Regions from separate parts of the Luteibacter sp. KNZ12-1A genome, predicted to be linked through region 2. Evidence: riboswitches for the same ligand, from Rfam matches in the RefSeq annotation. Region 2 holds a riboswitch; each other region holds the start of a gene.
What was found. A riboswitch is a leader RNA that binds a small molecule or an ion and turns the genes downstream of it on or off. The one in region 2 is predicted to bind cobalamin.
Positions count from the first base shown of each region.

Region 1: linked by a shared signal. The riboswitch ahead of metE (5-methyltetrahydropteroyltriglutamate--homocysteine S-methyltransferase) and the one ahead of btuB (TonB-dependent vitamin B12 receptor) in region 2 are both predicted to bind cobalamin.
Region 3: linked by a shared signal. The riboswitch ahead of ACR9ZJ_RS14180 (TonB-dependent receptor domain-containing protein) and the one ahead of btuB (TonB-dependent vitamin B12 receptor) in region 2 are both predicted to bind cobalamin.

Region 1 covers NZ_JBPGXU010000021.1:475-10,348, reverse strand. Annotated here, with positions in the region: gene mobA (molybdenum cofactor guanylyltransferase) at 1-178, opposite strand, end outside; gene ACR9ZJ_RS06785 (molybdopterin molybdotransferase MoeA) at 148-1,338, opposite strand; gene fusA (elongation factor G) at 1,412-3,484, opposite strand; gene ACR9ZJ_RS06775 (aldo/keto reductase) at 4,072-5,052, shown strand; cobalamin riboswitch at 5,140-5,355, shown strand; gene metE (5-methyltetrahydropteroyltriglutamate--homocysteine S-methyltransferase) at 5,550-7,841, shown strand; gene metK (methionine adenosyltransferase) at 7,990-9,210, shown strand; gene ACR9ZJ_RS06760 (DUF4142 domain-containing protein) at 9,651-9,874, shown strand, end outside.
Region 2 covers NZ_JBPGXU010000026.1:21,619-31,492, reverse strand. Annotated here, with positions in the region: gene ACR9ZJ_RS08035 (LytR/AlgR family response regulator transcription factor) at 1-378, shown strand, start outside; gene ACR9ZJ_RS08030 (GGDEF domain-containing protein) at 375-2,195, opposite strand; gene ACR9ZJ_RS08025 (hypothetical protein) at 2,214-2,495, opposite strand; partial or broken gene ACR9ZJ_RS08020 (acyltransferase family protein) at 2,684-3,760, shown strand; cobalamin riboswitch at 3,784-4,016, shown strand; gene btuB (TonB-dependent vitamin B12 receptor) at 4,137-6,011, shown strand; gene ACR9ZJ_RS08010 (hypothetical protein) at 6,037-6,618, shown strand; gene cobO (cob(I)yrinic acid a,c-diamide adenosyltransferase) at 6,642-7,244, shown strand; gene ACR9ZJ_RS08000 (cobyrinic acid a,c-diamide synthase CobB) at 7,241-8,530, shown strand; gene cbiB (adenosylcobinamide-phosphate synthase CbiB) at 8,527-9,435, shown strand; gene ACR9ZJ_RS07990 (threonine-phosphate decarboxylase) at 9,428-9,874, shown strand, end outside.
Region 3 covers NZ_JBPGXU010000075.1:8,577-18,450, reverse strand. Annotated here, with positions in the region: gene ACR9ZJ_RS14185 (TonB-dependent receptor) at 1-2,130, opposite strand, end outside; cobalamin riboswitch at 2,373-2,616, shown strand; gene ACR9ZJ_RS14180 (TonB-dependent receptor domain-containing protein) at 2,761-4,647, shown strand; gene ACR9ZJ_RS14175 (efflux RND transporter permease subunit) at 4,778-7,930, shown strand; gene ACR9ZJ_RS14170 (DUF2239 family protein) at 8,223-8,783, opposite strand; gene ACR9ZJ_RS14165 (LysR family transcriptional regulator) at 8,861-9,769, opposite strand.

The sequences.
Region 1 (9,874 bases), on a different contig from region 2:
GCGCGCCGCTGATCGCCAGCCGTTCCGCGCCCGCGGCACGCAATACCGAGAGGCCACGTTCGAGCAAGGTGTGGCCTTCGAGACGCATGAGCGCCTTGTCTTCGCCCATGCGGGACGAACGGCCCCCGGCGAGGACGAGTCCGACGATCACGTGGCGTCCGCCGGATCGATCGGCCACGCCTCGGCATCGTCGCCGGTGCCGGCGGTCAGCCAGGTGTTCGCCTGTGCATAGGGAAGGATGCGATACGCCGCCTGCGCATCCGCGAGGTGCGCGACCTGCCTTCCTTGCGCATCGTTCCCGACACGCCCCAACGCGAAATGCCGCATGCCTTCGCGCCCGACGAATGGCGTCGCCAGCGTCACGCGCGTGGGGCGCTCGGCAGCGAGACCCGCCATGGCGCGCAACACGGGCGCGACGAAGAAGCGATATCCCACCGCCACCGCGATGGGATTGCCGGGCAAGGCGAGTACCAGCGGCCCGCCGTCGAAACGTGCGGCGAGCAACGGCTTGCCCGGCCGGATCGCGACCTTGTGAAAGAGTTCGCGCGCACCGAGCGAAGCCAGTGCGGACGGCACGAAATCGAAGCGCCCCGCGGACACGGCGCCCGTGGTGACGATAAGGTCCGCTCCGGCGTCCCGTGCGTCGCGTACGGCGACATGGAACGCATCGCCCATGTCGGGCACCCGCGCACGCCCCACCGGCTCGACGCCCCAGGAAGCGAGGCTGGCGGCAAGAAACGGTCCATTGGAATCGTGGATGCCTCCCGGCGGCAAGGGACCGGTGGGGTTGAGTTCGCTACCGGTCGCGATGACCGCCACGCGCGGCTGGCGCACGACGTCGACGCGATCGATACCCAATGCGGCGAGCAACATGATCGCCGCGGCGTCGATGCGCCGTCCGCGTTCGAGGGCAAGCGCTCCTTCGCCGATGTCCGCACCGGCATGGCGCACATTCTGCCCGCGGCGCTCGTCGGCAAGGAAACGGACCTCCCCACCCCGCCTTTCGCAGCGTTCCACGGGGACGACGGTGTCGAAGCCCTTCGGCATGCGCGCGCCGGTGGCGATCTCGCAGGCTTCGGCTTCCGGATACGTGTCGATCGTGTCGCCGGCCGCATGCATCGCTGCCACGGCGCGAACGGTTCCGGCGGGGATGGTCTCGCCTCCGGCACGAAGGGCATAGCCATCCATCGCCGCGTTGTCGAACGAGGGAAGCGCCAGCGGGCTGGCCAGGTCGGTGGCGAGGAATCGCCGCCGGGCGGCATCGAGGGCGACCTGCTCCACCTCGAGCGTCCGGACTTCGGCAAGCAGGAGCGCCAGCGCTTCGGGATAGGAAATCATGGGTGAAGCGTAACCCGCCCACGCGCCACCGTGTAGAAGCAAAGGGCGGCCATATGGCCGCCCTTGCCTCACGTCACGCCGAACGGCGTGACTGTTCCTGCGTCGCCGCCGGCCGGTAAGCGTGGAACGCCACCGTGGCCGAGGCGCGGCCCTGGCTCAGCGAACGCAAGGCGGTGCTGTAGCCGTCGAGTTGCGCGAGGGGCACGTCGGCGTCGATCTCCGTGCGTTCCTGGCGGTCGACGAGGTTGACGATCTGCCCGCCACGGCGTTGCAGGTCGCCCAGCACATCGCCCACCGCCGAACCCGGCGCACTCACCGACACGCGCATCACCGGCTCCAGCAGCACCGTGCCCGTGGCTTCCAGCGCCGATTTCACCGCGATCTGCGCCGCGCGATGGAAGGCGGCCTCGTTCGAGTCCACGGCATGGGCCTGCCCGTCCAGCACGGCGACCGCCGCGCCGACCACGGGATAGCCACGCGGCCCTTCCACCAGTGCCGAGGCGACACCTTTCTCCACCGCCGCCTGGAACTGCCTGGGAATGACGCCGCCCGTGGTGCGGTCCTCGAAGCGGTTGGTCTCCTCGCCGGTCGGCGTGACCGACAGCACCACGCGCGCGAACTGTCCGCTGCCACCGGTCTGCTTGGCGAGCTTGCCCTCCACGGCGCCGGACGCGGCCGCCGGGGTTTCCTGGTAAGCCACGCGCGGCGAACCCGTGCGCACCTGCACACCCCACTCGCGACGCAGGCGCTCCACCATCACTTCCAGGTGAAGTTCGCCCATGCCCCAGACCAGGGTCTCGCCGGTGTCGGGATCGGTGCCAACGCGGAACGACGGGTCCTCCTGCGCGAGGCGGGCGAGACCGTTGCCCAGCTTGAGCAGGTCGGCCGAGCGCTCGGGCGACAGCCGCCACGACAGCACGGCCGGTTGCGCCTGGATGGTCTCCAGCCGCACGCGGCGGTGCGTGTCGGACAAGGTCTCGCCCGTGGCCACGTCTTTCCAGCCCGCGATGGCGACGATGTCTCCCGCCTCGGCGGCATCCACGGCTTCCGTGTCTTCCGCGCGCACCACCGCGAGCCGGCCGATACGCTGCACGCGATCGGTACCGCTACGCCACACGGCATCGCCGACGTTCAACCGGCCCGAATACACGCGGATGAAGGCCAGCGGCCCATGCGCCTGGTTGACCACCTTGAAGACGAGCGCCGCCAACGGCGCGTCCGCATCGGGCGCGACCATCGTGTCGCCTTCGTCGGTGTGGCCAACCACGGCTGGACGATCCAGTGGCGATGGCAGGTACGCGACGAGCGCATCCAGCAGCGGTTCGATACCGACGTTGCGGAACGCCGAGCCCGGAAGTACCGGCGAGCCGGCACCCGCGAGCGTGCCGCGCCGAAGCGCCGCCGTGAGCGCCGCCGCATCGACCGGCTGTTCGGCGAGCCAGAGTTCGGCCAGCGTATCGTCACGATCGGCCACGGCGGCCACGAGTTCGGCACGCGCGTCCGCATGCGTCGCGCGCTCGCCGTCCGTCCATGGCTGGACCGTAGGCGTGCCCACCTCGTCGAAACGCCAGGTGCGTTCCGCCACGAGGTCGACGAGGCCCGTCATGTGTTCGCCTTCGACGATCGGGCGCGCCACCACCCACGGGTTCGCACCGAGCTTGTCGCGCATCTGCCCGACCACCGCGTCGAAGTCCGCACCCGGGCGGTCCATCTTGTTGACGAACGCCATCAACGGCACGCCATGCCGGCGCGCCTGGTGCCAGACGGTTTCGGATTGCGGCTGCACGCCGGCCACGCCGGAGAACACGGTGACCGCGCCGTCGAGCACGCGCAGCGAACGCTCGACCTCGATCGCGAAGTCGATGTGTCCCGGCGTGTCGATCAGGGTCAGGCGATGCGGCTGGCCGCCTTCCGGCGTCCAGTTCGCGCGCACGGCGGCGGCGCCGATCGTGATGCCACGCTCGCGTTCGAGTTCCATATGGTCGGTGGTGGTGGCGCCGTCGTGCACTTCACCGGTGCGATGGATCGTGCCGGTCTTGTAGAGCAGGCGTTCGGTGAGCGTGGTCTTGCCCGCGTCGACGTGCGCGATGATGCCGAGGTTGCGCCAACGGCCGACGGGGATCTGGGTTTCGCGGGTGGTACTCATAGCTAACGGTTCCTGATGGGGTCGCCAGGGGCTCGGATGTCGTCTCGAGCGAGGCACTCCCCGATCCGTTTACCGCCGCCCCTGGCTGAGCGGGACGGTCAGGATCGGGGGTCGCGGCAGTTCTTCATGGCACGCTGCTCCAACGGTGGGTTCGCAAGGGAAAATCGGGACAAAAAAAAGCACCCTTGCGGGTGCTTTCGGTGTTCCTGGCAGCCGGTGCGCCGTCTTACGACGAAGCTCCGCCAGGCACGGAACGCGCGCACCCGCGACGCGCCCATGGGGCGATCGGTGGGACGTGCATCAAATCGTGCTTGCAGCGGAACATGGCTTGGCTCTCGTGACAGGACGCGAATGCTACGCCCGGGCCGGTTGACCGGCAAGGCGCGCCGTCTTCGCGTTGGACTCCAAGTTAGGGACGCCCGGGCCGGTTTCAAGGGGAGGCGGCATACCCGCCTTCGCTACCGTGGCGACCACGTTTCACATGACGCGATTGTCATGATCGACGGGGCGCCCGGCATCTACAGTATGTGGCTATACAAATGTCCCGTCCGGACACCGCCCCGTCCACACATGTCTTGGAGCCCCGCATGCGCTACGTCAAACTCGGCCGTACCGGCCTGGACATCTCTCCCCTGGTCCTCGGCTGCATGACCTACGGGGTGCCCGATCGCGGCAACCACGCCTGGACGCTCGACGAGGAACAGAGCCGCCCCTTCATCCGCAAGGCGCTCGACCTCGGGATCAATTTCTTCGATACCGCGAATGCGTATTCCGACGGCACCTCCGAGGAAATCGTCGGGCGTGCGCTGAAGGATTTCGCGAGGCGCGACGAAGTCGTGATCGCGACGAAGACGTACTTCCACTGGCGCAAGGGTCCCAACGGTGGCGGTCTTTCGCGCAAGGCGATCTTCCACTCCGTCGACGACAGCCTTCAGCGCCTCGGCACCGATTACATCGACCTTCTGCAGATCCACCGCGCGGATCACGCCACGCCGGTCGAAGAGACGCTCGAAGCGTTGCACGACCTGGTGAAGGCGGGAAAGGTGCGCTACCTCGGCGCGTCGTCGATGTACGCGTGGCAGTTCGCGAAGATGGTCTACACCTCGCGCCTCCACGGCTGGACCGAGTTCGTGAGCATGCAGGACCACTACAACCTGCTGCAGCGGGAGGAAGAGCGCGAGATGATTCCGTTCTGCATCGACCAGGACATCGCGGTCATCCCATGGAGCCCACTGGCGCGCGGCCGCCTCACGCGCGACTGGGACGAAACCAGTACCCGCCAGGAGAGCGACGTCTTCGGTAGCACGCTCTACAACGCGACCGCCGATTCGGACAAGGCGATCGTCGCGGCGGTGAAGAAGGTCGCCGAGGGGCGCGGCGTACCGCGTGCACAGGTGGCCTTGTCCTGGGTGGCCCATCGCGAAGGCATCACCGCGCCGATCGTGGGAGCATCGAAGCCACATCATCTCGACGATGCCGTGGCGGCGATCGATCTCGTGCTGCGCCCGGAAGAGACGGCGATGCTGGAAGCCGCCTACGGTCCCCATCCGATCGAAGGCTTTGAATAGACGTCCGCGGCCGCCGCGTGGCGGCCTCGGGGGCGCTTCTGAATAGAAGTGCCCTCCTTCGCATTGACTTTGGACGTCCAGAGGGCTAATTTCCCGCTTGTTAGCGGTCTTTATCTCTCTATTCGAATAGGAAGATAAAGCTAAGAGGGAAGCCGGTGGGAATCCGGCGCTGCCCCGCAGCGGTATGTGGAGACGAACCCGTCACAGGCACTGGATCGATGAGGATCCGGGAAGCGATGGGGGAGGAGGCGCCTCGGCGCCACATCCACGAGCCCGAAGACCTGCCGCCAGCCGGAGCGACGCGCCGTCATGGGTGCGCCGCTCCGTCCGGCCTGGGCCGTCGCCTCCTCCCGGGGCATGGCCCGGTTCGCCCGCGGGGGCGAAGGTCGACGGCAAACCCTCATGACCCAGGCATCGCCCAAGGGGTTTACTCCGGCGACGTCCGTGTCATGCGACGAGCCGCCCTTCCCTCCTCTTTCTTGCAAAGAGGAACACTCATGCCACACGTCACCTACCCCGGTTTTCCCCGTATCGGCCGCCGCCGTGAGTTGAAGCGCGCGCTCGAAGCCCATTGGAAGGGAAACATCGGCTCCGAGGAACTGCTCGATATCGCCCGTGAATTGCGCTCGCGGCACTGGGCGCTCGCCCGGGACGCGGGTGCCGACAGCGTTTCGGTGAACGATTTTTCGCTCTACGACCACGTGCTCGATGCCGCGGTCATGGTGGACGCCATTCCGGAACGCTACCGACCGCTTTACGACATCGATCCGCTGGCCGGCTACTTCGCCATGGCACGCGGCAGGCAGGACGATCGCTTCGACCTGCCCGCGCTGGAAATGACCAAGTGGTTCGACACCAACTACCACTACATCGTCCCCGAGGTATCGGCGGGCCAGACGTTCGCCGCCCGGCCCGGCAAGGTCGTGGACGAATATCGCGAAGCGGTCGCGGCGGGACACGTCGCACGCCCGGTGCTGCTCGGCCCGATCACCTTCCTGTGCCTCGCCAAGGCGGTCGATGGCAGCGACCCGCTGGCACTACTCGATGCGCTCCTTCCCGCCTGGGTCGGCGTGCTCGACGCCCTTGCCGACGCAGGCGCCGGGTGGGTGCAGGTGGACGAGCCCGTGCTGGCGCTCGATCTCGACGATGCGACGCGCGAAGCCTTTCGCCATGCCTATGCGTGGGTCGCCACGCGGTCACGGGTACGGGTGCTGGTCGCGACCTACTTCGGTTCACTCGACGGCAATCTCGAACTCGCCATGTCGCTGCCCGTCGCCGGCCTGCACGTCGACCTCGCACGTGCGCCGGAGCAACTCGACGCGGTGCTCGACGCGCTGCCGGCCGACCGCGTCCTCTCGGCGGGTGTTCTCGATGGACGCAACATCTGGCTGAGCGACCCCTCGATCATCCTTCCTCGCGTGCAGGCGCTACGCGATCGCCTTGGCAACGGGCGCTTGTGGCTGTCGACGTCGTGCTCCTTGCTGCACGTGCCGCTGGATGCCGGCGAGGAAAAGCGCCTGCCCGGAAATCTCGCGACGTGGTTGTCGTTCGCGCGGCAGAAAATCGCCGAGCTGCGCCACTACGCCGACGCCGTCCAGGGCGATGCAGTCGCCCGGGAAGCGCTCGCGCGCCAGCGCATACTGATCGCCGGGCGACAGGCCGCGCCGGGGGTCGTGCGTGACGAGGTACGCAAACGCGTTCGCCAGCTCACGGCGCAGTTCGGCCGGCGCCGCTCGGCGTACCCGTTCCGCGCCGCCATACAGCGTGAGCGGTTCGGCTTGCCCGACCTGCCGACGACGACCATCGGCTCGTTCCCGCAGACGGCGACCCTTCGTGTCGCCCGCGCCGCGCACCGCGCAGGCAAGCTGGACGACGAGTCATATACCGTCATCCTGCGCGATGAAGTGCGCCGTGCCGTGGCGTTCCAGGAAGAGGCCGGTATCGACGTGCTCGTCCATGGCGAGCCCGAACGCAACGACATGGTCGAGTATTTCGGTGAACAGCTCGACGGCTACGCCTTTACGTCGTTCGGCTGGGTGCAGAGCTACGGCTCGCGCTGCGTGAAACCACCGATCGTCTATGGCGACGTGGCACGGCCCGCGCCCATGACCGTGGCCTGGTCCGCGTTCGCGCAATCGCTGACGAAAAAACCGATGAAGGGCATGCTCACCGGTCCGGTGACGATGCTGCAATGGTCGTTCGTGCGCGACGATCTGCCCCGCGCGGACGTCTGCCGGCAGATCGCGCTCGCCTTGCGCGACGAGGTGCACGATCTCGAAAGAGCGGGCATCGGCATCGTGCAGATCGACGAACCCGCCTTGCGCGAAGGCCTGCCGCTGCGTCGTGCCGAGTGGAATGGCTATCTCGCGTGGGCGGTGGAGGCGTTCCGCATCACCGCCGGCGGCGTCAGTGACGCGACCCAGGTGCACACCCACATGTGCTACTCGGAGTTCAACGACATCATCGAGGCGGTCGCGGCCATGGATGCCGACGTGATTTCCATCGAAACCAGCCGCTCGCGAATGGCGTTGCTCGATGCCTTCACACGGTTCCAGTACCCGAACGGCATCGGCCCCGGTGTCTACGACATCCACTCCCCTCGGGTTCCCGCCGAGGGCGAAATGGCCGGTCTGCTTGCCCGCGCGTTGCAGGTATTGCGTCCCGACCAGCTCTGGGTGAACCCCGATTGCGGCCTGAAGACCCGTGACTGGCCCGAGGTCGCCGCGGCGCTGAAGACCATGGTCGCGGTGGCGAAGGCGGCGCGCCAGCGGTTGGGGGCGGCGGCCTGACCCACCGTGGGCCGGTGGGCGCGCCCTGCTGAACATCCATGCAATCGTCACTCCCGGGCGCTACCCTTCCCCCTGCAAACCGGCCCGGAGGCGTGTATCATGGCGCGCCCTTTATCTCTTTATCCGTAAAGAAGGATATATCCCCGCGATGAGCAACTACCTCTTCACCTCCGAGTCGGTCTCCGAAGGCCATCCGGACAAGATCGCCGACCAGATCTCCGACGCCGTTCTGGACGCCATCCTGGCCCAGGACCCGCGCGCTCGCGTGGCCTGCGAGACGCTGGTGAAGACCGGCGTCGCCATCGTCGCGGGCGAGATCACCACCAGCGCGTGGATCGACCTCGAGGCGCTGACCCGCAAGGTCATCCTCGACATCGGCTACGACAGCTCCGAAGTCGGGTTCGACGGCGAGACCTGCGGCGTGCTGAACCTGATCGGCAAGCAGTCCCCGGACATCAACCAGGGCGTCGACCGCAAGAAGCCGGAAGAACAGGGCGCGGGCGACCAGGGCCTGATGTTCGGCTACGCCACGAACGAGACCAGCGAATACATGCCGGCGGCGATCCACTACGCGCATCGCCTCGTCGAGCAGCAGACCAAGGTCCGCAAGAAGAAGAACTCGCCGCTGCCGTGGCTGCGCCCGGATGCCAAGAGCCAGGTCACCCTGCGCTACGAGAACGGCGAGGCCGTCGCCATCGACGCTGTCGTGCTGTCGACCCAGCACGATCCGGACGTGAAGCAGAAGGACCTGATCGAAGGCGTGCGCGAGTTGATCCTGAAGCCGGTGCTGCCGGCGAAGCTCCTGCACAAGGGCACCAAGTTCCACATCAACCCGACCGGCAAGTTCGTCATCGGTGGCCCGGTGGGCGACTGCGGCCTGACCGGGCGCAAGATCATCGTCGACACCTACGGCGGCTGGGCCCGTCACGGCGGTGGCGCGTTCTCGGGCAAGGACCCGTCCAAGGTCGACCGTTCGGCCGCCTATGCGGCTCGCTATGTCGCCAAGAACATCGTCGCCGCCGGCCTCGCCGACCGTTGCGAGATCCAGGTCAGCTACGCCATCGGCGTGGCCGAGCCCACCTCGATCTCGGTGACCACCTTCGGCACCGGCAAGATCCCCGACGAGAAGATCGAGAAGCTGATCCGCAAGCACTTCGACCTGCGTCCGTACGGCATCATCAAGATGCTCGACCTGGTCCACCCGATGTACCAGCCGACCGCGTCGAACGGCCACTTCGGCCGCAAGCCCTACGAGATCACCGACAAGAACGGCAACACGTTCACGGCGTTCTCCTGGGAGAAGACCGACAAGGCCGACGTCCTGCGCGATGCCGCCGGACTCGGCGCGACGGTCGCCCGCCGCAAGTAAGCGGCGCTTCCGGCAAGGCATGAGAACGGGCGCCCACGGCGCCCGTTTTCTTTTGCGAAGCGCGCCTCTGGTGAAAGCCTCCTTTCGTAAAAGCCTCCTTTGGTGGAAGCCCCCTTTGGTAGGCCCCCCCTTTGGTGGAAACCCGCCCCTTGGGAAGAACCAGCCTTTTGTGGGAGCCGACCTTGTCGGCGATGGGTGCTTGCCAAAACCTGCCCGCTGCCGCGGGATCGCCGGCAAAGCCGGCTCCCACAAAACCCTGGCCCACGAAAGCCCTGGCTCCGTAAGACCTGGCTCCGTAAGACCTGGCCCCATAAGGCTGGGCCATAAGGCTCCGGGTAACCCTTCGCTCGCTGGCCGGCAGGCTTCCGTTTCCGCATCGGTCACGGTCATTTCATGGCCGGGATGCGACACCTTGGATGTCCCCAGCGGAGAAGCCACCCATGACCCATCGTCCTGTCCATGCCCTCGCCACCGCCTTCCTCGCCGTGGCGCTGTCCTGTGCCGTTCAAGCCCAGGAAAAAGATACCCTCGGCGGTACCGCCACCGATGCCGGCTTCTTCAAGAACGCGACCGCGTCCGGCATGGCCGAAGTCCAGGCGAGCGAACTCGCCCTGAAGCAAGCGTCATCGGCGAAGGTCAAGGCGTTCGCGCAGCGCATGGTCGA
Region 2 (9,874 bases):
GACCGGGTACGGCGGCAGTTGCGTGGCCAGGCGGCGGCCGCGACGATACAGCGCTTCGCCATCCGGACAGGTACGAAACTGAGTTTCATCGATGCGGACGAAGTCGAATGGATCGAAGCCGACGGTGACTACGCTGTCTTGCACGTGCAGGGACGACGGCATCTGCTGCGCGAACCGCTGCACGCGCTTTCGCGCCGGCTAGACCCTGCGCGATTCGTGCGCGTGCACCGGTCGGCGATCGTTCGCATCGACCAGGTGGAGGAGCTGCGCCCGCGACCGAATCGCGACGCGATGTTGCGCCTGCGCGACGGCACGGCGCTCAGGGCCAGCCGTACCTACATCGAGACGTTGCTCGCGGCGCTGCACCGCATCCCCTAGTGCCGCGCCACCCAGGCCGACGACGAGGCCTGCTTGGCTTCGGTGGACACGGATTCGGGCAAGGGTTCGTCAGGCAAGGCGATCTCGACGCGATTGCGTCCTCCGGCCTTGGCCCGGTAGAGCGCCTCGTCCGCCTTTGCCAATAGCCGGTCGAGCTGTTCGCCGTGGCGCGAGGTGCAAGCCACGCCGAAGCTCGCCGTGACGTGGGCCGTGGACGGGCCGCCGGCGGGTGGCGCGGCGAGCGCCACGCGGATCATGTCCGCACGCTTCGCGCCGGCGGTCTCGTCGGCGTTCGGCAGGAGGATGCCGAATTCCTCGCCGCCCAGCCGTCCGAACACGTCTCCCTCGATGATGTGGTCGCGGCATTCGGCGACGACGCGCAGGAGCACCCAGTCGCCCTCGGCGTGCCCGTAGGTATCGTTGACCAGCTTGAAATGGTCCAGGTCGAACAGGATCAGGCACGAAGGCTTGCCGTTCTTGCGAACGGCCTGCAATGTCTGCGTGGCTTCCTCGACGAAATGCTGGCGGTTACAGATGCCGGTGAGGCTGTCACGGCGAGCCATGCGCATGAAGCGCAGCTGCGAGCGCTTGGTGCGGACCAGCCACAGGCCGATCGCCGCCAGCACGGTGAGCAACAGCAGGATGTAGAGCCGGCTCGTTTCCATCGAGCGTCGGTCGACTTCGCGTTGCAGGTGCAGGATCTGGTTCTGGCGGTCGAGCGCGTCGGCTTCCATGCGGCTGGAGGTCACTTGTTGCTTTACCACCTGATAGGCGAGCGCACGTGCCGTCACGTCGTCGAGATATCCCTTGTCCGCCTGCATGTAGCGTTCGAGCCAATCGGTCGAGGCGCGGAAGTCGCCACGCCGCTTCGCGGCCAGGTAGAGCGTTCTCAGCGCCACCGCCAGTGGCTCGGAGTATTCCCCCGCGATCGAACTGTCGACCGCCGCATGCGCATACTTTTCCGCCGCGTCCACATCGCCGGTCTGCCAGTGACCCTCGGCGAGCAGCGATTCGAATTGTGAAATAAGGCTCGGGTACTGGTCGCGCACGACCGCCGGATAGTGTTTCTCCAGCATGGCGACGGCTTCGGCGGCATGTCCGGCGCGGATGGTCCCTTCGGCCATGTCCGCACGGAGCGCATTGGCGATGAGGTTCTCGCCGGCGGCCTCGCATGCCGCGATGCCTTGGGTGAAGCGCGGGTCGGCTCCCTCGATGCGCTTGCCCCGATAGAGCGCGTGGAGCTTGATGAAGGTGCCCTTGCAGGCGCTGTCGCCGGTGGGCGTGCTTTCGATCATCCGCTCGGCGTACTCGGCGGCGATGTCGTACTGGCCGGCGGACGTGAGCATCTGCGCCGCCTCGCCCAGGCCCTGGAGGCGTGCCTGCGGGTCGCTGACCTCGGGCAGGCTATCGGTGAGTTCCGTCAGGCGGGAGAAGGCTTCCTGGTAACGGTGCCCGATGCCCAGGATGTTGATCAGCGTGGCGGTGGCGCGAAAGCGCAGGGTGGTGTCGGAGGAACCGCCGATCACCGCCTCGAGCAACGGCACCGCGGCTTCGTAATCGCCGGCATAGGCGACCTGCCAGGCTTCGAGGTAATGCAGGTGGGCGCGTTGTGCCGCGGTCAGCCGTGGCGCGTCGCGGCCGAGCCGCGCCACCGTATCCATGAAGGCGGGATGGTCGGAGGTCTTGGTCGCGTCGGCACGTGCGAGCGTCGCCGTCGCGTCCTCGCCCGGCGTGTGCTGCGCGAGGACGGCGCCGGCATGGGACGCCAGCGTGAGTGCGATCGCCAGCCCCAGCCGGCGTCCGAAGCGACCGATCATGCGACCGTGGCCTCGCGCTCAGGCGTCCGAGGGATCGGGGACGTCGGGTGTTTCGGGTGTGTCCTTCGCCGGCGTTTCGGACTCTTCCTCGCTCTGTGGCGTGTCGCCGAGCTGGATGCTGTTGAAGGTGCCCGGCGCGACGCGGTCGCGCAGCGCTTTCTCGTCACCGGCGAGAATCGCGGCGGCCAGCGCGCCATCGACGGCGGCCTCGTCCAGCTCGCGGGCCAGTTCAGCCGTGCCAGCAGCGCGCAACGTGGCATTGCCACCCATGCGTTCCAGGAAATCGATAACGTCAGACATGTTCGCCCCTTGATGAGACGCCGGACCACCTCCCCGGTGCCCGTGCGCGTGGCGATCATAGCGCGGTGGGGCGCGGCCCGTCGGGCGCCCCGGCGGGGGCCACAAGCATTTGCCCCGGGAATGCCATGAAGGGGCCCCCGGTCCGGCCGCTGGCGGCTTCACCATGCCCCGGCCACGAGGGGAAATCCATGCACCGAACGCCAGGCCTCGATTCGCTCCGCGCCATCGCCATCGCCTGGGTGATGCTTTTCCATAGCTATCTCGTCGGCGGCCTCGGAGAGGGCTTCTCGAAACTGGAACGGTCCGGCTGGATGGGCGTCGACCTGTTCTTCGTGCTCAGCGGCTACCTTATCGGCTCACAGGTGCTGAAGTCCCTGGCCACCACGGGCCGGCTCGACTTCGCCGACTTCTACCGGCGCCGTGCCGTACGCATCCTGCCCGCGTTCCTCACGGTGCTGGCGCTGTACGCATGCTGGCCCGCATGGAGGGAGACATCGGGAATGCAGCCGCTATGGCAGTTCCCCACCTTCACCTTCAACCTGATGTTCGACAACGGCGAGAACTACGCCTTCTCCCACGTATGGTCGCTTTGCGTGGAAGAGCACTTCTACCTCGTGTTTCCCATCCTCGCCTTCGCCCTGACGCGCAAGCCAGCGGCGTGGAAGTTCGCCGTCGCGTGCGCCGCCGTGGTCGTCGGCGGCATGCTCGTGCGCGGCTGGTCGTGGACGCACTGGTTCGCCCCGGCCCAGGCGGCGGGCGATAACGTGGGAACCGTCTATCTGCGCTACCTGTACTACCCCACATGGGCCCGCCTCGATGGCCTGCTGGCCGGTGTCGCTCTCGCCGTGTGCGGCGTGTATCGGCCGTGGGCCATGGCGTGGTTGCGGACGCGGGTGAACGCGGTGCTCATCCTTGGCGCACTCCTGCTCGCGTCCGCGCTCGTGCTGTTCGATGGCGCGCGCACCGGGTTCTGGCCCTGCGTCGCCGGCTATCCGCTGATCGCGCTGGCGATGGCCGCCTTCGTGGCCGCCGCCAGTGGCGACACCTGGCTGGCGCGGCTGGATATCCCGGGTGCGGATTGGCTGGCGCGCGCCTCCTACAGTCTCTACCTCAGCCACAAGGGTGTCTTCCACCTCGTGCAGTCCGCCCTGGACGGCCAACTGGCCGACCATCGATTCCTGCGTTTCGCCATCTATGCGGCCGCGACCCTGGCCGGAGGCGCCGTCCTGCACTACGCGGTCGAGCGGCCCTTCCTGCGTTGGCGGGACAAGCGCGCCGTGCGTTCGGCTACACTGTCGGCGCCCAAGGTGATCCGCGGCGTCAGCGCCGGGGATTGAAACGGGAATCCGGTGACGTGCGCGGCCTGCCAAGGGGTCGCCGCCATTCCGGAGCTGCCCCCGCAACGGTAGGCGAGCAAAAGGTCGGCATCGAGCCACTGTGCCAAGGCATGGGAAGGCGCCGTCCCCGCAGGGATTCCCTGCGCTCGCGAGCCCGGAGACCGGCCTCGAGGTACACCGGACAGGCGGAGGGCCATGTCGTGGGTGGCCGACAGCCTTCCGCCGCCGGCGATCCCGCCATCCCGCTTCCTGTCCCTCGCCATTCATGCCGCGCGGGTAGGCGCGGTGAGCAGGGAGTCACCCCGTGTCATTTCGTTCCTCCAGCCTCGCGGTCGCCATCGCGGTGGCTTTCCTCACGCCGGCCGCGGCGTTCGCCGATGCGTCCACCGACCTCGACCAGGTCGTCGTCACCGCCAGCCGCACCGACCAGGCCCTCAACCAGGTGCTCGCCGCTTCCACCGTGATCGACCGGGCCGAGATCGAGCGGCTGCAACCGCGGTCGCTGGCCGACCTGCTGCGCGGTACGCCGGGCGTCTCGATCGCCAACAACGGCGGCCCGGGCAAGGCCACCTCGGTGTTCCTGCGCGGCACCGAGGCCGACCACGTGCTCGTCCTGGTGGACGGCGTGAAGATCGGCTCGGCCACCTCCGGCACCGCGGCGTTTCAGGACATCCCGGTCGACCAGATCGAGCGCATCGAGATCGTGCGCGGCCCGTATTCGAGCCTGTATGGCTCCGACGCCCTCGGCGGCGTCATCCAGATCTTCACCCGCCATCCCGAGGGTGGCTTCGTCCCCCATTTCTCCGTGGGCGTGGGCAGCTACGACACGCTGCGCGGTTCGGCGGGCTTCGCCGGCCGTGGTGCCCAGGGCTGGTACGCGGTGGAGGCGAGCCACGACCAGACCGATGGCATCAACGCCTGCCGGGGCAAACCCAGCCCGGGCGGTGGCGGCTGCTTCACCTATGAGCCGGACAAGGATGGCTACCGTAACAATGCGCTGTCGTTGAAGGGCGGCTGGCGATTCGACGAGCAATGGGATGCGGACGCCAACGCCACGCGCACGGAAGGACGCAACCACTACGACGGCACCAGCAGCAACTTCGCCGAATCCGCCACCCAGGTCGTCGGTGGCCGCCTGCGTTACAAGCCATCGCAGGACATGTTGTTCACCGCCAGCCTGGGCCGTAGCGAAGACCTGTCCACCGATTACGAGAACGGCGTCTACGCCGATACCTTCAACACGCATCGCGACGTCGCGTCCGTGCAGGCCGACCTTGGCCGCGTGGGCGGTGGCGCCGGCCTCACCACGCTCGGCTTCGACTGGCAACGCGACCGCGTCGTCGGCAACACCGACTACCTGGTGGACGCGCGGCGCAACCACGCGTTGTTCGCGCAGTGGCAGCAGGAGTTCGGGGCCAGTTCGGTACAGGCCAGCCTGCGCCGCGATGAGAACAGCCAGTTCGGCGGAAAGACCACCGGCAGCCTGCAGTACGGTTACGCGCTGACGAAGACCCTGCGCGTCACGGGCAGCTACGGCACCGCGTTCAAGGCACCGACGTTCAACGATCTCTATTACCCCGACTACGGCAACCCCGACCTCGGCCCCGAGACCTCGCGGAACTGGGAACTGGGTGTGCGTGGCACGCCTGGCTGGGGTAACTGGTCGATCAACGCCTTCCAGAACAAGATCGACCACCTGATCGTATTCGACTCGGGCCTGAGCGGGCCGCTGTTCCCCTTCGGTGGGGCGAACAACATCGATCGTTCGCGCATTCGCGGTGTCGAACTGGCGGCGGACACCACGCTTGGCGATTGGCGCATCGCCGGCAACGCGACATGGTTGCAGCCGGAAGACGATAGCGACGATGCCTCCCACGGCAACCTGTTGCCGCGCCGCGCGCGCCGTACCGCGCATGTCGACGTCGACCGCAGCTTCGGCGCGTTCAGTGCCGGCGCGAGCGTGTTCGCCTCCGGTTATCGCTACGACGATACCGCCAATGCCCATCGCCTCGGCGGCTACGCGTTGACCGACCTGCGCATGGCATACGCCTTCGACGCGGCATGGAAGGTCGAGCTTTCAGCCAACAACGTCTTCGACCGCCACTACGAGACGGCCCGCTACTTCAACCAGCCGGGCCGCAACTGGATGCTGACGCTGCGCTACCAGCCCCGTTCATAACCGTGCATACATCGAGGTTCTTCCGATGAAATCGCTTTCGCGCCCCTTGTTCGCCGCCGTCGCCGCGTTGTTCGCCTTGCTCATGATCGGCACGCGCTTCTCCCATTTCGGCGACGCCTTGCACCTGCCCGACGCGTCGATGGCGCTGTTCTTCCTGGGTGGTCTGTACTTGCGCAAGCACCTGGCCTTTCTCGGCTTCGTGGCGCTTTCGGTGCTGATCGACTGGTATTCGGTGAGTTATGCGGGAGTGAGCGACTTCTGCATCACCGTGGCCTATTCGTTCCTGCCGCTGGCTTACGCGGTGCTGTGGTACGCGGGGCGGCTCCTGGCGCCGCGCTTCGACGGATCGCTTGCCTCGCACGCCCTCGTCTTCGCGGGCATCGTCGTCGGCGCCACGGTCTCCTATGCGATCTCGAACGGCGCGTTCTACTGGCTGGGTGGCCGTTACACCGAGCCGAACATGCCCCAGTACGTGCAGCGTTTCGCCCAATGGGCGCCGTTGTTCGTTCGTGCCGCCGCCGGCTACGTGCTCGCGGCCCAGCTGGTCCAGGCCCTGGTGTTCCGCTTCGCGCCGCGCGCAGGCGACGGCAAGACGGCCAGCGCATGAACGACGCGGTGCCCTGGCAGGACATGGACGAGGATGCGCGCCATCGGGACCGGATGCGCCGCAAGAAGGAGTTGATCGACCGGCGTATCGCCAAGGCGACCATCGACCGCGGCGTGCTGGTGGTGAACACCGGCAACGGCAAGGGCAAGAGTTCGTCGGGCTTCGGTATGCTGGCGCGGTCGCTCGGCCACGGCTTCCGCTGTGGCGTCGTGCAGTTCATCAAGGGCAGTTTCTCCACCGGCGAGGAGGCGTTTTTCCGCATGTTCGAGGACGGCCCGCTGGACTACCACGTGATGGGCGAGGGCTACACCTGGGAGACCCAGGACAAGGCGCGCGATGTCGCCGCGGCGACGGCGGCGTGGGAGGTGGCGGAGAGCATGCTTCGCGATCCCGCCTACGACTTCGTGTTGCTCGACGAACTCAACATCGCCCTGGTGAAGCGCTACGTTCCGCTCGACCGCGTGCTGGAGGCACTGCGCTTGCGGCCCGAACGCCAGCATGTCGTCATCACCGGCCGTGGCGCGCCCGATGAACTCGTCGCCGCCGCCGACACCGTCACGGAGATGCGCGTGGTCAAGCATGCATACCAGGCAGGTATCCGCGCGCAGAAGGGCGTCGAGCTGTGACCCGTGCCTGTCCCGCGTTGCTGGTTTCGGCGCCTGCGTCGGGGCAGGGCAAGACCAGCGTCACCGCCGCGCTCGCCCGTGCCCACGCGCGGCAGGGACGCCGCGTGCGCGTGTTCAAGACGGGGCCGGATTTCCTCGATCCGATGATCCTGGAGCGTGCGAGCGGGGCACCGGTGTATCAGCTCGATCCCTGGATGGGTGGGGACGACGACGTTCGCGCACGGCTTCATGCCGCCGCGGGCGACGCCGACCTGATCCTGGTCGAAGGCGTGATGGGCTTGTTCGACGGTGCGCCGTCGAGTGCGGACCTGGCCATGGCTTTCGGCTTGCCGGTGATGGCGGTGATCGACGGCGGCGCCATGGCACAGACCTTCGGTGCGCTGGCACATGGGCTGGCGAACTATCGCCCCGGCCTGCACGTGCAAGGCGTGCTCGCCAATCGCGTGGGCGGCGCGTACCACGCCGGATTGTTGCGCGACAGCCTGCCCCCGGGCATGGCGTGGTACGGCGCATTGCCGCGCGACGCGGCCATGGCCTTGCCGGAGCGGCATCTGGGCCTCGTCGCGGCGGCGGAGCTGGCCGATCTCGATGCGCGGCTGGATGCGCTGGCGGATGCGTTGCTTGCACAGGGGCCGATCGATCTGCCGCCTCCCGTCGCCTTCGATGCGCCGCCGTCGATCGTATCTTCGGTACGCCTGGACGGCGTACGCATCGCCATCGCACGCGATGCGGCATTCGCCTTTCTCTATCCCGCCAACCTCGACGTACTCCGCGACGCGGGCGCGGATCTGTCGTTCTTCTCGCCCGTGGCGGGCGATCCGCTGCCCGATTGCGACGCGGCCTGGCTGCCCGGTGGTTATCCCGAACTGCATATCGACGCGCTCGCCGCACGCGACGACCTGCGCCGCGACCTGCATGCGCACGTCGAGGCAGGCCGTCCGCTGCTCGCCGAATGCGGTGGACTGCTCTACGCGCTGGACCGCCTCGCCGATCGCGATGGCCATGAAGGCGCGATGATGGGCTTGTTGCATGGCCACGCCACGATCCAGCCGCGGCTGGCGGCGCTGGGCATGCAGGCCGTCGACTTGCCGGAGGGAAGCCTGCGCGGCCACTCGTTCCATTATGCGCAGGCGACGATGGAGGCGACGCCGCTGGCCGTGGCGAGCAACCCTCATGGCGGTCCCACGGCGGAGAAGGTCTATCGTCGCGGACGCATGACGGCGAGCTTCGTGCACTTCTATTTTCCGTCGAATCCCGACGCGGCGTGCCGGCTCTTCCTTCGATGACGACCCTGCTGGCGATGCTGCTGGCCTTGACGCTGGATGGGGTGTTCGGCGAGCCACGCCGTTTCCATCCACTGGTCGGCTTCGGCGCGCTGGCCAGCGCGGTGGAGCGCCGGCTCCATGCCGACCATCGGCTGGCGGGTGTCGCCGCGTGGACGGTCGTCGTGCTCCCGCCCGTGGCGTTGCTTTGCGGGTTGCACGCCGCTTCACCACCATGGGTGGTCTTCGTCGTCGATGTACTCGTGCTGTACTTCGCCTTGGGACGACACAGCCTCGGTGAACACGCCCGGCCGGTGGCTGCCGCCTTGCGCGACGGCGACCTGCCACGGGCGCGTGCCGCCGTGGGCCGCATGGTGAGCCGCGACACAGGTGTATTGGATGCCACGCATGTCGCCGCGGCCGGTACGGAATCGGTGCTGGAGAACGGCCACGATGCCGTGTTCGGTGCGCTGTTCTGGTTCATCGTGTTCGGTGCGCCCGGGGCCTTGCTGTTCCGCCTGGCCAATACGCTGGATGCGATGTGGGGCTACCGGACCGCCCGTTACGAACGCTTTGGCTGGGCCGCGGCGCGAGCCGACGACGCGCTCGGTTATGCGCCGGCCCGGCTTACCGCGCTCGGCTATGCCGCCATGGGCGATGCCGTCACGGCCCTCCGTTGCTGGCGCGCGCAAGCCCCGTCTTGGGACAGCCCCAACGCGGGCCCGGTGATGGCCTCCGGTGCGGGTGCGTTGCGCGTGCGCCTGGGTGGCCCGGCTCCTTATCACGGCCGGTGGGAAGACCGGCCCGTGCTTGGCGACGGTGAGCTGCCCGATGCGTCCTCGATAGTTCGTGCGTTGCGACTGGTCGATCGCACGGTCGTCGCCTGGCTGGTTGTCGTGCTCTTGGTGGGAGTGGCGGCGCATGCTTGAACACGGTGGACGTCTTGCGCGTGCCGCTCGCGAGTTCGGTATCCCCCGCGAGGTGTGGCTCGATCTGTCGACGGGGGTGAGTCCCCGCGGGTGGCCGGTGCCTCCGGTCCCGGCCGACGCGTGGCAGCGTCTTCCCGAGGACGACGATGGGCTCCTGGACGCCGCGCGTGCTTATTACGGTACCCGGCACCTGTTGCCGGTCGCGGGATCGCAAGCCGCCATCGCGGCGTTGCCGCGATTACGCGCACGTTCGCGCGTAGGCGTGATCGCGCCCGGCTATGCGGAGCACGCGCATGCGTGGCGGCAAGCGGGCCACGATGTCGTGGCACTGCCGCTTCCGGAGCTGCTCGCGCGTGCCACGGAATTCGACGTCGTCATCGTGATCCGCCCGAACAACCCCACCGGTGCCTGCCTGGACCGCGAGGGACTGCTGGACTTG
Region 3 (9,874 bases), on a different contig from region 2:
GGCCTTGGCGCCGAAGCTCCAGTTATCGTTGATCGCCTTGTCGAAGCCCAGGATGTATTCGTCCTGGTAATACGCGTCGATGCCCTTGGCGGCGACGGTCTTCGGATCGGGCGTGGTGCCGTCCTCGCCGTTGAGGTAAGCGCGGCTACCCAGCTGGGTGAGGCCGGTAGGCTCGCCGTTCGGACCCACACCGCCGTAGGTGTAGTACTCGCTGTAGTAGGTCGACGCGGAGGCTCCACGAATCGCGACGTTCGACGGAATGGCCAGGTGGTAACGACCGGCATTCGCGTAGATCTTGAACGTAGAGTCGCCGAAGACGTCCCAGGTGGCGCCCAGGCGAGGCGCGAGCTGGTGGCGCTGCTTGACGTAGGTAGTGCCGTCGCCATTCAAGTTCTTGAACTGCTCGTTGCGAAGGCCGACGTAGATCCTCCAGCGATCGGTGACCTGCCAGTTATCTTCGATGAACTGAGCTTCCTGTTCGGTCTTGACCGTGGCGCCCGTCTCGAAGAGACGTTTTTCAACGACGTACGCGGTGCCCGGCGGCGGAACGATATCCGGGCGACCGGTGACCCTGCCCGCATTGCGATAAACCCAGCGGTAGCCACCCTCATAGATCTGGCCCGAGGTCGATTCCAGCGTCTGGTTGTCCAGACCCGCGCGCAGATCGTGGTCGCCCGCGTGGTATTCGACGTCGAGACGCCAGCCGTGGGTCTTATCCTTCGCACCTGCGTTCAGCACCGTGCCATTCACCAGGCCGCAACCGGTGATGGGATTGGCGATGCCGCGCCGGTTATCGGTGATCCACGGACAATTGGCGGCGCCGGAATATCCGATGTCGCGCTCGTGATTGGTCGTGGTGTGACCGTACAGTGCGTTAACCGTCAGGTCGTCCGTGATGTAACCGGTGTATTTTCCGATGTAGACATCGCCGCCAGGAGCCGAACCCGCACCCGCATCAAAGTTCTTGAGGTTGTCCGTGCCCAGGTAATTGCCGCGGCTGCGCGTCGCATAGTTATAGGCGTAGACGCTACGCTCGGTGTTGGTCTTGTCGCCGAGGCCGGTCAATTCGAGCAGGTGGTTATCGGTGATATTCCAGTCGATCTTGCCCAACCACTTCGTCGCCTTTTGCGTCTGGTTCGTGCGCTGCGGAGCGAGGATGCTGCTGGTCGTGGTCGTATTGGTACGAGTGAAGTCGCCGGCACCGAAGAAGAACAGCTTGTCCTTGATCAAGGGACCGCTGATATAGGCGGTGTACTGCGTGTCACTGCGTTCGTTGCCGCCACGGTTCTGGAACAACTGGCCGTTCGTGCGGTAGATGTTGCGCGGCGACTGGCGTGCACCGTTCGGCTGGATGTACATGCCGACGCCACCCTTCCACTCGTTACCGCCACGCTTGGACACGATGTTGATCACACCGCCCGTGGAACGGCCGTATTCCGCGCCGTAACCGCCGGTGAAGATCTGCTGCTGGTCGATTGCATCGTAAGGCAGGCTCGTGAAGCCGAGGCCGGTAAGCGCGTTCGTGACGGAGTAACCATTGATGTAGTACTGGTTCTCCGAAGCCGACGAACCACCGAACGAGGCCACGTTGCCATAGCGGCTGTCGCCGGAGATGACGCCCGGCGCGAGCAGCGCGGCGGCGGTGACGTCACGAGCGAGCGGCAGCTTCTGCAGCTGTTCCGAGGTGAGCACCGTGCGCGAGTCCACCTGCGACACGTCGATCGCGGGAAGCACGTTACCGGTGACCTGCACGCCTTCGAGGTTCTGTGCCTCGGCGGTGGTGGTGGAGGCACCCGCGAAGGACACGTCGACGCCGCCGCCCAGGTTCACCTGGACATTGTCGCGGGTCTCGACGGCCTGGCCGCCGCGCTCCACGGTGACCTTGTAGCGGCCGACCGGCAGCGAGCTGGCGCGGTAGCGGCCATCGGCGTCGACGCCGACGTCACGGGTCAGGCCGGTATCCAGGTTCTGCAGGTGGATGACGGCGCCTTCCGGCTGCGCGACGCGGCCGAAGACGACACCGGAAGCATTGGACTGGGCGAGCACGGCGCCGCTGGCGAAGCAGAGGGCGAGCGCGGTGCAAAGGGTCGATCGGCGCAGCACGCCGGTACGCTTGGTGGAACGTTGCATGTCTTGTCTCCCCGATAAACAGCAAGTAAGCCGGCCACAAGAGGTGGCCGAACTCGTTTCGACGCCGTCTCATGGGCTTTGGTACCCATCCCCCGGATGCGGCCCTGGCTGCCCATGCTCCCCGTGCGCAAGTTATTGCGCCCGACGGCTATCGGTTGCGGTTGTAATCGAATTATTTTGCGCCCGTCAAGTGCGCGTTAAGAATTCCGTTAAGTATCCGTGACAGCCGGGGGCCCCGACGGGTACCATCGACCGGTTCGGGTGTCCCGACCGGCCAAGGCCGGGGAGGATGAAACGGGAAGCCGGTGCGCCACGTCGTGGCAAGGCCGGCACTGCCCCCGCAACGGTAAGCGTCCATCCGGGTAGGTCGTCAGACCTTTCTCATGGAACCGGCCTCACGCCACTGCGCAAGCGGGAAGGCACCGGTTCCGCCACCCTGCGGTGGCTGGCGCGAGTCCGGAGACCGGCCCGATGAGCGCCCCGCCCCACGTGGCGGGCGTCCCTGTTTCGGTCGATTCGCGGAGGGCGGATCCGGGCAGCCACCGGGTTTCCGCCCGTTCGCCGTTCGTCGCACGTCCTCCTCGAGCGTCCTTCGCACATTGCCGCCCGGCGGCTGAGGAAGACGGTTCCATGAAGAAGACCCTGCTCGCGGCGGCCCTGTTGTCGTCCATCGCCGCGGCCCACGCCGCCGACGAAGCCGCGCCCGACCGGCTCGATCCGGTCGTGGTGACCGCCAATCGCGCCGCCACGCCACTGGACGAGGTACTCGCGCCGGTCACCCTGATCACCCGCGAGGACATCGAGCGCCTGCAGCCGGTGAGCGTGCAGGACCTGCTCACCGGTTTGCCGGGCGTGACGATCGCCAATGCCGGCGGCATCGGCCAGCAGACGTCGTTGTTCATGCGCGGCACCAACTCGTCGCACACCCTGGTGCTGCTGGACGGCGTCCGCGTGGGCACCGTGGGCGCCGGCCTGCCCGCCTACGAGCAGCTTCCCGTGGAGCAGATCGATCACATCGAGATCGTCCGCGGCCCTCGCTCCGCCCTGTACGGGTCCGATGCCATCGGCGGCGTGATCCAGATCTTCACCCGCCACGGGCAAGCCGGCGAAGCGCCCACGCCGACGCTCTCGGTGACCGGTGGCAGCCATGGCTACTCGGCGGGCCAGGTGGGCGTGTCCGGCGGAAGCCAGCACGGCTGGTACAACGCCAGCCTGGGCGGGCAGTACACGGCCGGCATCAACGCCTGCCGCATCGGCGCCGCGGCCGCCTTCGCCGGCTGCTTCACCGACGAACCCGACCACGATGCCTCCCGCACGTACAACGGTGCGCTGTCCGGCGGCTATCGCTGGGACGACGGCACCGAGTTGACCGGCAGCTGGCTGCGCAGCAAGGGCGACATCGAGTACGACGGCGACTTCCAGAACCTGACCCGGCGCTCGCAACAGGTGGCCGGCACGAAGCTGGCGTTCGACGTGCTGGCGAACTGGCGCATGTCGCTCAGCCTGGGCCAGAACCAGGACCGTGCCGACAATTACCTCAATGGAGCCGACAAGACCCTCGACTTCGTCCATTACGGCGTGGACAAGGCTCGCGTCGGTTACCTCTATTCGAAGCGCAACCAGGCGTCCTGGCAGAACGACTTCACCCTCGCGACGGGCCAGACGCTGAGTGCGGGCGTCGACTTCCAACAGGAAAAGCTGAAAAGCGATACGGACTACCTCAAGGACTCGCGGAACAACACCGGCGTGTTCGCGCTCTACCAGGGCCTGTTCGGTCCGCACGAGATCCAGTTGTCGGCGCGGCACGACCACAACACCCAGTTCGGCAACCACACGACCGGCTCGGCGGCCTACGGCTTCCGCTTCGACAACGGCATGAAGATCACCGCCTCGTACGGCACGGCCTTCCATGCGCCCACGTTCAACGACGAGTTCTATCCTTACGGCGCACCGGTGAACCTGAACCCGGAAACCTCGCGCACGGCCGAGATCGGCCTCTCGGCGCGGCCGGGCGTGTGGAACTGGGCGGTGAACGCCTACCAGACCACGGTCGACGACCTGATCGGCTTCGATGCGAACTTCCTGCCGGTGAACGTGAGCAAGGCGCGCATTCGCGGGTTGGAAGGACAGGTCGGCGCCGACGTCGACGGCTGGCACGTGCGGGCCTATGCCACCCTCCAGCAGCCGAAGAATCGCGATTCGGGCGTGCAAGACGGCAACTTGCTGGCGCGCCGTCCCGAGCGCACCGCGCGGGTCGACCTCGACAAGGACCTCGGCCGCTTCACCCTCGGCGGTTCGGTCTACGCGGCCGGCTACAGCTACGACGACGCGGCCAACACCCGCCGCCTCGGCGGCTACGCCACGGCCGACCTCCGCGCGACCTGGCACCTGGACACGGACTGGAGCGTGCAGGGCCGGGTCGCCAACGTCGCGGACAAGCGCTACGAGACGGCGGCGTTCTACAACCAGTTGGGACGTACGTATTACCTGACGTTCCGCTACGCGCCCGGGCGCTGACGCGCCGCCGTATGAACGGGGGACCCCTGCCTTCCGGCAGGGCCCCCACTAAAGGCACACGCGACGAAACAAGCGGAACGTCATAAAGTTCGCGGGCGCGGGGAGCCTTCCCGCGATCACAGGAAGTGTCGTGAACTTTTTTGCACCATTCATTCGCCGGCCGATCGGTACCTCGTTGCTCGCGGCGGGCCTGACCCTCGCCGGCGCGATCGCATACATGCTGCTGGGCGTCGCCGCGTTGCCTTCGATCGAGGTACCGGCGGTCTTTATCCAGGCGCAGATGCCCGGCGCCAACGCGCAGACCATGGCGTCGACGGTCATCGCGCCGCTGGAGCGCCACCTGGGCCAGATCCCGGGCGTCGACCAGATGTACTCCAACAGCACGGAGAACTCCGGCTTCGTCCGCGTCCGCTTCAACATGGATCGCTCGACCGACGCCGCCGCCCGCGACGTACAGGCCGCGATCAACGCGGCGGCCGCCGACCTTCCGGCCGGCATGCCCTCGCCACCGCAGTACTTCAAGTTCGACACCGGCCAGATCCCGGTGCTGCTGGTCGCGATGACATCGAAGACCATGCCCCCGGACAAGCTCTACGACGTGGTCGACACGCTGATCCGCCCGGCGGTGGCGCAGATCGACGGCGTTTCGCGTGTACAGGTGTTCGGCGGGACGCCCCATGCGGTGCGCATCGAACTGGACACGAACGCCCTGGCGGCGAAGCGGCTGACCGCGAACGACGTCTCGAACGCCTTGCAGGCCGCCAACGTGAACTCGCCGCAGGGCGTGCTCTCCGATGGCGAAACGCAGATGACGGTGATCGCGAACGACGGCCTGCGCGACCCGAAGGACTTCGCCAACATCCTGATCGCCATGCGCGACGGGGTGCCGGTACGGCTCTCGGACATCGCCAATGTCCACAGCGGCCAGCAGGACCAGTTCCAGGCCGCGTGGTTCCAGGGCGAACGCTCGGTCACCATGCAGATCAGCAAGCGCCCGGAGGCGAACTCCATCGCCACCGCGGAAGCCATCCGTGCGGCGTTGCCACGGTTCCAGGCGCTGCTGCCTGCGGATGCGAAGGTCACCCCGATCTTCGACCTGACCCAGACCACGCAGTCGGCGCTGCACGAGGTCAAGGTCGCGCTGATGATCAGTATCGTCATGGTCATCCTGGTGATGCTGGTGTTCCTGCGCCGCCTGGGGCCGACGATGATCGCCACGCTCAGCGTGCCGCTGTCGCTGGCGGGTGCGTTCGTCGTGATGTGGACCTTGGGCTATACCCTGAACACGATGTCGCTGATGGCGCTGGTGCTGTGCATCGGCTTCGTCGTCGACGACGCCATCGTGGTCATCGAGAACATCGTCCGGCACATGGAGAACGGTGCGAAACCCATGGCGGCGGCGCTGGAAGGCGTGCGCGAGATCGGTTTCACGGTGATCTCCATCACGCTGTCGCTGGTGGCGGTGTTCGCGCCGTTGCTGTTCGGCAACAACATGATCACCAAGCTGCTTCGCGAGTTCTCGGTGACGCTCGCCGCGGCCGTGTTGATCTCGGCGGTGGTGTCGCTGACGCTCACCCCGGCCTTATGCGCGCATTACCTCAAGCACGACGCGCCGGACCGCAAGCCGGGCCGCTGGGAACTGGCCCTGGAACGTTTCGACCGGGGCTTCCTCGGCGTCTACCAGCGCGCGCTCGACTGGGCGATGCGCCATCGCCGCCTGATGCGCTGGCAGCCCCTGATCCTGCTCGGCGCGACCGTCGTGCTCGCCATCGCCGTGGTGAAGACGGCCGGTGGCAATTTCATGCCCGACGAGGACACCGGCATGCTGCAGGCGCAGATCAGCGCCGACGCCAACATATCGCCCGATGAGATGACGCGCCGCCTGAAGCGCGTCAGCGAGTTGATGCAGAAAGACGACACGGTGGCGGATGTCACCACGATCCTCGGCGGCGACAACGGTGGCGCCGTGGGCAACCAGGGCCTGATGTTCGTCGACCTCAAGCCCAAGGGCAACGCCCCGGGCCAGCGCAAGGAATCGATCAAGGAGATCATGGACAGGCTGGGCAAGGAGTACGAGAAGTTCTCCGATGTCCAGGTCTTCATGAATCCGGTGCAGTTCCTCGGCGGTGGCGGTGGCAACAGCAATCGCGGCCAGTACTCGTTCCAGCTGATCAGCACCAGCGGTGAGGACCTGCAACCCTGGGCACTGAAGCTCGTGCGCCAGATGCGCGGCATGAAGGAGTTCCGCGACGTCGGCAGCGACTTCGACATCGTCGGCAAGCAACAGATGGTGAAGGTCGACCGCGACGCGGCCTCGCGCCTCCAGGTGGGCATGGGCATGATCGACTCGGCGCTGTTCAACGCCTTCGGCCAGCGCCAGGTCTCGATCATCTATTCCGACATCAACCAATACTGGGTGGTGCTGACGGCCGCGGCCGCGCAGACACTGAGCCCCGACGCCTTGCTCAACACCTACGTGAAGAACAGCGTGGGCACGATGATCCCTCTCTCCGCCGTGGCCAAGATCGCGCCAGTCGCGGTGCCTAGCGCGGTGACCCACCAGAACCAGCTCGAATCGGCGGATATCACCTACAACCTCGCGCCGAAAATCACGGCGGACAAGGGCAACACCCTGGTCGAGCAGGCCGTGCATGCGATCAACCTGCCGGAAGGCGTGCGCATGGATTTCACCGGCGCGAACCAGCGCCTGCGTGACGCGCAGTCGAACGGCATGGTGCTGCTGATCGGCGCCATTCTCGCCGTCTACATCGTGCTCGGCATCCTGTACGAGAGCCTGGGCCATCCGTTGACCATCATCTCGACCTTGCCGGCCGCGGGCGCCGGCGCGTTCCTCGCCATGCTGGTCACCCAGACCCAGCTCACCCTGATGGCGATCATCTCGGTCTTGCTGCTGATCGGCATCGTGAAGAAGAACGCGATCCTCATGGTGGACTTCGCCCTGGTCGCGCAGCGCGAGCACGGCATGTCGCCGGTGGAAGCCATCCGCCAGGCGGCGCTCGTGCGCTTCCGCCCGATCACGATGACCACCCTGGTGGCGATGGGCGCGGCCCTGCCGCTGGCGATCGGCTTCGGCGTGGGTTCGGAAATGCGCCGGCCGCTGGGCATCGCCATCGTCGGCGGCCTGCTCGTCTCGCAGTTGCTCACCTTGCTCAGCACGCCTGCGATCTACCTGTGGAACCACGATCGCAAGGAGCGCAAGTACCGCCGCAAGCTGAAGCGCCGGTACAAGCGCTGGCTGAAGATCCGCAAGGCTAGAGGCTAGAGGCTGGATGACTGGTGGGAGCCGCCCCTGTGGGAGCCGCCCCTGTGGGAGCCGACCTTGTGGGAGCCGACTTCGTCGGCGATCCCGCGGCAGCGGGCCAGATTGAGGCAAGCACCCATCGCCGCTGAAGCGGCTCCCACAACTGGGAAACTCACCACTATCGACGTCGAGTAGTCCGGGTGGACGCAGACCCTGTGGGAGCCGACCTTGTGGGAGCCGACTTCGTCGGCGATCCCGCGGCAGCGGGCCAGGTCGAGGCAAGCACCCATCGCCGACAGGGTCGGCTCCCGCCCTAGCCCTCGCCGATAGCGCGCGACGCCAGCATATGCACGTAGTCGCGCACGTCTGCCGGCCAGTCCTGGATAAGCGCCTGGAACCGCCCGGCCTCGTGACGATGAAAAGCCCGGGAGGCTTCTTCATATCCGGGCAGGTCGCCCGCGAGCGCCGACATCACCCTGTCCACCGCTTCGCGCGCCTGCCGTACGCGATCGGCCGGCGCACCGTCGCGGCTGGCCGCTTCGACGAGGCGGCGCAAGGCGACGGATGCCCCACCGGGTTGGCTGGCCAGCCATTCCCAATGCCGCGGAAGCAAGGTGACCTCGCGAGCCACGACGCCGAGCTTGGGCCGGCCCGGGCCACGCTTCGTCGCGAGGTCGGAGCCAGGCAAACGCGCGAGCACGTCGTGGACGGTGCCACGGTAGTCGATATCCACGGGCCGGCCGGTGCTGTCGTCGTAGATGATCGGCGTGGCTCCGGGATCGCTGTCGAGCAGCATCTTGCAGCGCTCGGCCACGACGGCGAGCGAGCCAGCCGCGAGATGGCGATGTTCGAGGAAAGCGGTGTAAGTGGACATGGCGCTGCCGTCGGTCTCAAGTTGCCCCACATATTACCCGGGCTAAATATAAGGTCAATACCTCCGGGTAAAAACCTCTACAGCCCCGCTGCCTGGGCCGGCAGTTCATCGGCGATCCAGTCCACGAAGCTCCGTAGCCGGGCGTTGTGCCTGCGCTCCGGCGGATAGACGAGATACACCGGCAAGGGAGCGGGCTGATATTCCGGTAGCAGGCTAACCAGGCGTCCGCGAGCGACGTGTTCGTTCGTCGTGAACGCCAGGGTCTGCGCCAGCCCCAGGCCGGCCATCACCGCCGCCGTGTGGGCGTTGCTCTCGTTGACCTCGACGGCCGCCTTCACCTCGATCAGGGTCTCGCGCGCGTCCTCGCGAAACCGCAGCGGCTGGGTGCGGCCGCTGCGCGCGGAGAAATAGCCGATCACGTCATGACCCTCACGCAGGATGTCCGCCGGAACGGCCGGCGTTCCACGGCGCGCGAGGTAACCGGGCGTGGCACACAACATCCAGGGCAATTCGGCGATTTGCCGGGTCACCAGGTTCGGATCGTCGGCGGTACTGCGAATGGCGCAATCGATGCCCTCGCCGATCAGGTCCACGGTCCGGTCGGTCACCCCCAGTTGCACGCGGATACCGGGATAGCGCGCGCGGAATTCCGGGAGCCTGGGCAGGATGAGTGCCGCCGCCACCGAACCGCCGGTATCCACCCGCAGGCTGCCCACGGGGTTGCCGCGGCCACCGGCGAGCGTGGTTTCGAAGTCGTCCAGTTCGGCGAGCCATTGGCGGGTGCGTTCGTAGTAGGCATCGCCTTCGGCGGTCACCGTCACCCGGCGCGTGGTGCGTTCAAGCAGACGGACGCCCAGCTCCGCCTCAAGCCCCTGGATCAACTTGGTCACCGTGGACTTGGGCATGCGCAATGCGTCGGCCGCGCGCCCAAAGCCCCCGGTCTCGACGAGGCGGCCGAACACCCGCATGGCGAGCAAACGGTCCATGGTTGTTTCCCTATATGAATAATGAAATCGTGATTCGATTATTTATCCATGCAGGACGAATAACTAGATTGGGTTCATCGGCCACGCGGTGGCCCCCGGAGAACT